Regions from separate parts of the Streptomyces sp. NPDC087901 genome, predicted to be linked through region 1. Evidence: predicted binding sites of a transcription regulator. Region 1 holds the regulator's gene; the other holds the start of a gene.
The links. Region 1 encodes HspR, which represses chaperone genes until heat shock. Its sites were predicted from a motif close to TTGAGNNNNNNNNNCTCAA; they were not measured.
Positions count from the first base shown of each region.

Region 2: a site for HspR is predicted at 1,612-1,630, ahead of lon (endopeptidase La). Genes of this name have one in related genera too.

Region 1 covers NZ_JBIUUC010000004.1:502,373-505,779, reverse strand. The annotation lists gene ACIOEW_RS15990 (LuxR C-terminal-related transcriptional regulator) at 1-993, shown strand, start outside; gene ACIOEW_RS15985 (heat shock protein transcriptional repressor HspR) at 1,024-1,470, opposite strand; gene dnaJ (molecular chaperone DnaJ) at 1,472-2,665, opposite strand; gene grpE (nucleotide exchange factor GrpE) at 2,747-3,397, opposite strand; gene dnaK (molecular chaperone DnaK) at 3,394-3,407, opposite strand, start outside.
Region 2 covers NZ_JBIUUC010000008.1:193,551-196,957, reverse strand. The annotation lists gene ACIOEW_RS24690 (nucleotidyltransferase) at 1-668, opposite strand, end outside; gene ACIOEW_RS24685 (isochorismatase family protein) at 726-1,304, opposite strand; gene lon (endopeptidase La) at 1,653-3,407, shown strand, end outside.

The sequences.
Region 1 (3,407 bases):
CACGCCCACAGCGACCGCGATCTGTGCGACGAGGCCGTCGGTCTCTACACCGACGCACTGGCCAAGGGCCGCATCGCCCGGTCAGCTGTCAGCACCGCGCCCTGCCTCATCGACACGGCTCTCCTGCTGCCCGACCCGCTCGACAGCCGGCTCCTGCGCCCCGTACCGCCGTCTGCGGCCCTCGCACATCTGCTGCACCCCATCGCCCAGGGACTCCTGGACCAGGTGCGGATCTCCGACCGCCTGGCCCAGGCGCTGGTGCCTCTGACCTTCCTCGACCACGGCACCCCCCACCTCGCCATCACCGTGCTCAAGGGGCGCTCGACGGTCCAGGCGTCCATCAACGAATCCGCGCAGGAAGTGACCGAGGAGATCCTCACGCTCCAGCCCGGCAGCACGCGGCCCCAGGAGGATCTGCGACAGGCCCTGTCGGGCACGCTGCCCACGGTTGAGCGGGGCGTTCAGGTGCGACACATCTACCAGCATTCGGCGCGCTACAGCCCGGCTCTCAAGGCGTACGTGAGCCAGCTGCCGAGGAGCCTCCTCCAGGTCCGCACCATGGAACAGGCGATCGAAGTCCTCATGATCTTCGACCGCAAGGTCGCCTACGTCCCCGCCGAACCCGACCGCAGCGTCGCCCTGGAGATCCGCCACCCCGCGCTCGTCGCCTTCCTGGCCGAGATGTACGAGACGCTCTGGGCCCTGGCCACCCCGTTCACCCAGCAACTCCCCACAACCGTCCCCGGCGCCCCCGTCACCGCCGTCCAGCAGAGCATCGCGCGCCTGTTGATGGAGGGAAACCAGGACGAGGCCGTCGCCCACAAGCTCGGCATCAGCGTCCGCACCTGCCGCGCCCACATCTCCAAACTCATGCAGACCCTCGACGCCACCAGCCGCACCCAACTCGGCGCCCTCCTCGTCCGCTCCGGCATCGCCGAGCCCGTACCGCCGCGCACAGCAGAGGAGCCCGTCACCCCCGACGTTGCGGGGTGACGGGCTCCTTGCACGGGAAACGGTCCCCGTTCAGTCCTTCGGCCTCTTCGGCCGCCAGACCACCAGGGCACTGGTCTGCTGCACATCCTGATACGGCACCAGGTCGCGCCGGTACGACGCATGCACCTGCGCCTCGCGCTGCTGCATGGCCACCGCCGCCCCGTCGACGGCCGCCGAGAGCTCGGCGACACGTTGCTGAAGGGCCGCGACCTGGTGCTCCAGTTCGATGATGCGTTTGATGCCGGCCAGGTTGATGCCCTCGTCCTGCGACAGCTGCTGCACGGTGCGCAGCAGCTCGATGTCGCGGGCCGAGTAGCGCCGTCCGCGCCCGGCCGTGCGGTCGGGCGAGACCAGGCCGAGGCGGTCGTACTGGCGCAGCGTCTGAGGATGCAGGCCCGAGAGCTGGGCCGCGATCGAGATCACGTACACCGGGGATTCATCGGTGAGTTCGTACGGATTACGTCGTCGGCCGTCCACCTCAAGCTCCCTTCGCTGCCTGGAACAGCTCCGCCCGCGGGTCCTGGTCCGCGGTCGCCTTTCGGTAGGCCTCCAGGGCGTCCCGGGCCTCAGGGCCCAGGTCCGTGGGGACCGTCACCTCGACGGTGACCAGCAGGTCGCCGCGGGTGCCGTCCTTGCGGACCGCGCCCTTGCCCCTGGCCCGCATGGTGCGCCCGTTGGGCGTGCCGGCCGGAAGCTTCAGGGTGACCGGCGGTCCGCCGAGCGTGGGGACCTTCACCTCGCCGCCGAGCGCCGCCTCCGTGAAGGTGACGGGCACGGTGACCGTGAGGTTGTCGCCCTTGCGGCCGAAGACCGGGTGGGCGTCGACGTGGACGACGACATAGAGGTCGCCGGCCGGTCCGCCGCGCTCACCCGGGGCGCCCTTGCCGCGCAGCCGGATCCGCTGGCCGTCGAGGACGCCCGCCGGAATCCTGACCTGCATGGTGCGGGACGACTTCGCCCGGCCGCTGCCCTTGCAGACCTCGCAGGGGTCCTGGGCGATGAGGCCCCGGCCCTTGCAGTCCACGCAGGGATCGGTGAGCGAGAAACCGCCGCCGCTGCCGCGCGAGACCTGGCCGGTGCCGACGCAGGTCGGGCAGACCCTGGGGGTGCCGTTCTTGTCGCCGGTGCCGGAGCACGCCTTGCAGGGCGCCTGGCTGGACATCCGCAGCGGGACCGTGGCCCCGTCGACCGCCTCGGTGAAGCTGAGCGTCACCTCGGACTCGATGTCCTGGCCGCGGCGCGGCTGCACCCGTGTGCCGGTACCGCCGCCGCCCCGGTTGAACAGGCCGCCGAAGACGTCTCCCAGGCCGCCGCCACCGCCGCCGAACCCGCCGGCGCCGCCCTGGCCCCCGCCTGGGGCACCTCCGAAGAGGTCCCCCAGGTCGAAGTTGAAGTTGCCCTGGGCTCCGCCGGGTCCGGGGCGGAAGCCGCCGTTGCCGAAGAGGGCGCGTGCCTCGTCGTACTCCTTGCGCTTCTTGGTGTCACCGAGGATGTCGTTCGCCTCGGAGATCTCCTTGAAGCGCTCCTCCGCCTTGTCGTCGCCCTTGTTGGCGTCCGGGTGGAACTCGCGGGCGAGCTTCCGGTACGCCTTCTTGATCTCGGCGTCGGTGGCGTCCTTCGGGACGCCGAGAACCTTGTAGTAGTCCTTCTCGACGAAGTCCTTCGTACTCATCGACGTCCCTCCTTCCGGACGACCGGCCACATGGCCGGGCGGGTGGGCGAGCGGTGTGCTGCCAGATGGTCGGACGGAATGTCAGACCTCCTCGCCGCCACCGCTCTCCTCGTCGTCAGTCTTCTCTTCCTTCGCGGCCGCGGGCGTGGCCCCCGGCTGGGGTTCGGCCACCGCCACCCGCGCGGGGCGGATGGTGCGCTCGCCGATCCGGTACCCCGGCTGCAGGATCGCCACGCAGGTCGTCTCGGTGACGTCCGGCGCGTACGAGTGCATCAGGGCCTCGTGGATCGTCGGGTCGAAGGGCTCGCCCTCCTTGCCGAACTGCTGCAGTCCGAGCTTGGCGACGACCGTCTCCAGCGATTCGGCCACCGACTTGAACCCGCCCACGAGCTCACCGTGCTCGCGGGCCCGGCCGACGTCGTCGAGCACGGGCAGGAGCTCGGACAGGAGACCCGCGACTGCGATCTCCTTGACCGTGACCCGGTCCCGCTCCACACGGCGGCGGTAGTTCTGGTACTCGGCCTGGAGCCGCTGGAGGTCGCCCGTGCGCTCGGAGAGCGCGGTGCGGACCTGGTCCAGCTGAGCCGTCAGACCGGCTGTCTGGTTCGCGTCCCCGGCCGGGGCCGCCGCCTCCTCCGAAGAGGGGGTGGCGGCCTTCGGCTCGGCGTCGTCAGGGGTGGCGCCGGAGGGGACGTCGGGCTTCTCCTCGAAGCCCGGAGTCTCCTCGGTCACGCCGCACCGC
Region 2 (3,407 bases), on a different contig from region 1:
GCGCGCTCGGGGTAGTAGCGGCCGAAGAGCTCGGCGCACTCGTCGAGGTCACTGGTCCAGCCGCCCCAGAGGGGCATGATCAGGGTGAATCCCGTGCGGACGATGCGGCGTGAGACGACACGGCCGAGGGCCCTGCGTTCGACGTCCGTGGTGGCTTCGGAGGCTCGGGCGCGCCAGCGCGGGAGTACGCGTGCGAGGTCGCCGTTCGTCTCGCGGGCGAGCTGGGAAGTGGGGCGGTACCGGGGGAGTTGCCGGGCGAGGTCGTTGCCGAGCAGCGGGGTGCAGAGGCAGGCGATGAAGAATCCGGCATCGTGACGTTCGAGGTCGCTCAGCAGAGTGCGTCTGCTGGTCAGCAGGATCCCGACGCCATCGATCTGCGGGAATGCGCGGTCAAGCGCGGTCTCGATCGTGTGCGCGTCGGCGCGGTCGGCGTCGGTGGGCTCGTCGTGGAGGGCGAGCTGGAGGTCGAGATCGGAGACCCCGGGCGTGGCCGTGCCACGCGGAACGCTGCCGTAGAGGTAGGCGCTGTCCAGCCGGGCGGGACCGAAGACCTCGGTGATCCGGGAACGGGCCGCCGCCACGGCAGGCGCGAACCCCTCCTGCACCCGGCTCAGTGAGCCCTCCCGCGCGATCGTGCCGTCCCGGTTCAGCCCGCGGTCGTCGTTCATACGGGTACTCTGCCCGTCCCGCTCCCCCCTGGCCACGGCATATCCCCGTGACTACGGCTACGCCTTCGGCGGCGCCGCGAACGTCACGTCCGCGGCCGGCGTGGTGACGTCCGCGTCCGCGCTGATCGCCCACGCGGCGACCCGGGAGACCACGGCGGCCGGGACCGCCTCGCTGATCCCGGGAGCTGCCGGGATGTCCTGCGTCGCATGCGCGTCGTAAGGGAGAACGACCCGGTAGTCCAGGGCCAGGGCCGTGCGGGCCGTCGCCTGTACGCACATCTCCGACATCACGCCGCAGACGGCGACCGCCTCGACGCCCGCCCCGCTCAGCAAGGAGCCCAGCGACGTGCCGGCGAAGCCGTCGTCCCGGGTCTTGCGGATCACGGACTCCGCGGGGCCCGCCCCGACCGGCAGGTGGAGCGCCCAGCCGGGCGTGTGGGGCTCGTCGCCCGCGCCGGGAGCGCCGTCGTTCTGGAGGTGCACGACGAGTGCACCGCTCTGCCGTGCCCGCGCGATCAGGCCCGCCGTCCGCTCCAGGAGTCCGGCTGCGCCGGGCACAGCCCTGTCTCCGGTCACCCCCGCCTTCTGGACGTCCACGACGAGCAGGGCCTGCACGGGAAGAAGGGAATCGGTCATCGGCCCATCCTGGTCGGCCGGGGCCTCGTCCTCCACGGGATTTCGCGCCCGATGTGCTCACGACTTCGAGCACGACTCCGCGCACGATGTGCCGGGCGACTCCGCGCACGATGTGCCGCCCGACTTCGCACCCGACTCCGCTCACGATGTGCCGCCCGCTTCGCGCCCGAATTCGCGTACGCGGGCCCGTGCGGTCGCGGGACTACGGCGGTCCCGTCCGGCGTTGCACCCAAGGCACGCCGCCACTGTCATACCGCGATCGCTCACAGCGAACACAGCCCGGGGAACATTCGGTGGCTCAGGAGCATTGAGTCTTCATAGCTCAACTTGACTGCCGAAGGGGAGATCATGGCTACTGAGTCCAATGCGGTCACACCGCTCACCCTGCCTGTGCTGCCGCTCGACGACGAGGTCGTGCTGCCCGGAATGGTGGTGCCTCTGGACCTGTCCGACAGCGATGTACGTGCCGCGGTGGAAGCCGCGCAGGCCGCAGCCCGTGAGGGCGGAGGCAAGCCCGAAGTGCTGCTCGTTCCGCGCATCGACGGGACCTACACCGGGATCGGTGTCATCGGGACCGTCGAGCAGGTCGGACGGCTCTCGGACGGCGACCCGGGCGCGCTCATCCGCGGCCGCGGCCGCGTGCGGATCGGGGCCGGGACCAGTGGTCCCGGTGCCGCGCTCTGGGTGGAAGGGACCCGGGTCGACGTCTCCGTCCCCGAGCCTCTCCCCGGAGCCGTCGCCGAGCTGGTCAGGGAGTACAAGGCACTCGCCACCAGCTGGCTGAAGAAGCGCGGCGCCTGGCAGGTCGTGGACCGGGTCCAGCAGATCGAGGACGTCTCGGCGCTCGCCGACAACTCCGGATACTCCCCCTTCCTCACCACCACCCAGAAGGTGCAGCTGCTGGAGACCGCCGATCCGGTGGCCCGGCTGAAGCTCGCCATCCAGTGGCTCGGCGAGCACCTCGCCGAGCAGGACGTCGCCGAGTCGATCGCCAAGGACGTCCAGGAGGGCGTCGACAAGCAGCAGCGTGAGTTCCTGCTGCGGCGCCAGCTCGACGCCGTACGCAAGGAGCTCTCCGAACTCAACGGTGAACCCGGTTCCGGCGACGAGTCCGACGACTACCGGGCACGCGTCGAGGCCGCCGACCTTCCCGAGCACGTCCGCGAGGCCGCGCTCAAGGAGGTCGACAAGCTGGAGCGCTCCTCCGACCAGAGCCCCGAAGGCTCCTGGATCAGGACCTGGCTCGACACCGTCCTCGAACTGCCGTGGACCGAGCGGACCGAGGACGCGTACGACATCAAGGGCGCCCAGGAGATCCTCGACGCCGAACACGCGGGCCTGCAGGACGTGAAGGAGCGCATCACCGAGTACCTCGCGGTACGCAAGCGGCGGGCCGACCGCGGGCTGGGTGTGGTCGGAGGCCGGCGCGGCGGTGCGGTGCTGGCCCTGGTCGGGCCTCCCGGGGTCGGAAAGACCTCGCTCGGTGAATCCGTGGCGCACGCCATGGGGCGCAAGTTCGTCCGAGTCGCACTCGGCGGTGTCCGGGACGAGGCGGAGATCCGAGGCCACCGGCGTACGTACGTCGGCGCGCTCCCGGGCCGCATCGTGCGCGCCATCAAGGAGGCCGGTTCGATGAATCCGGTCGTCCTGCTCGACGAGATCGACAAGGTCGGCTCCGACTTCCGGGGCGACCCTGCCGCAGCCCTTCTCGAAGTGCTCGACCCGGCGCAGAACCACACCTTCCGCGACCACTACCTGGAGGTCGAACTCGACCTCAGCGATGTCGTCTTCCTGGCCACGGCCAACGTCCTGGAATCCATCCCGGAGGCTCTGCTCGACCGGATGGAGCTGGTCAGGCTCGACGGCTACACCGAGGACGAGAAGGTCGTCATCGCCCGCGACCACCTGCTCCCGCGTCAGCTTGAGCGGGCCGGTCTGGAGAAGGCCGAGGTCACCCTCGACGAGTCGGCGCTGCGCAAGCTGGCCGGTGAGTACACGAGGGAGGCCGGGGTCCGGAACCTGGAGCGGGCCGTCGCCCGGCTGCTGCGCAAGGTCGCGGCCCAGCACGAGCTCGGCGACCGCGAACTGCCGTTCACGGTGACC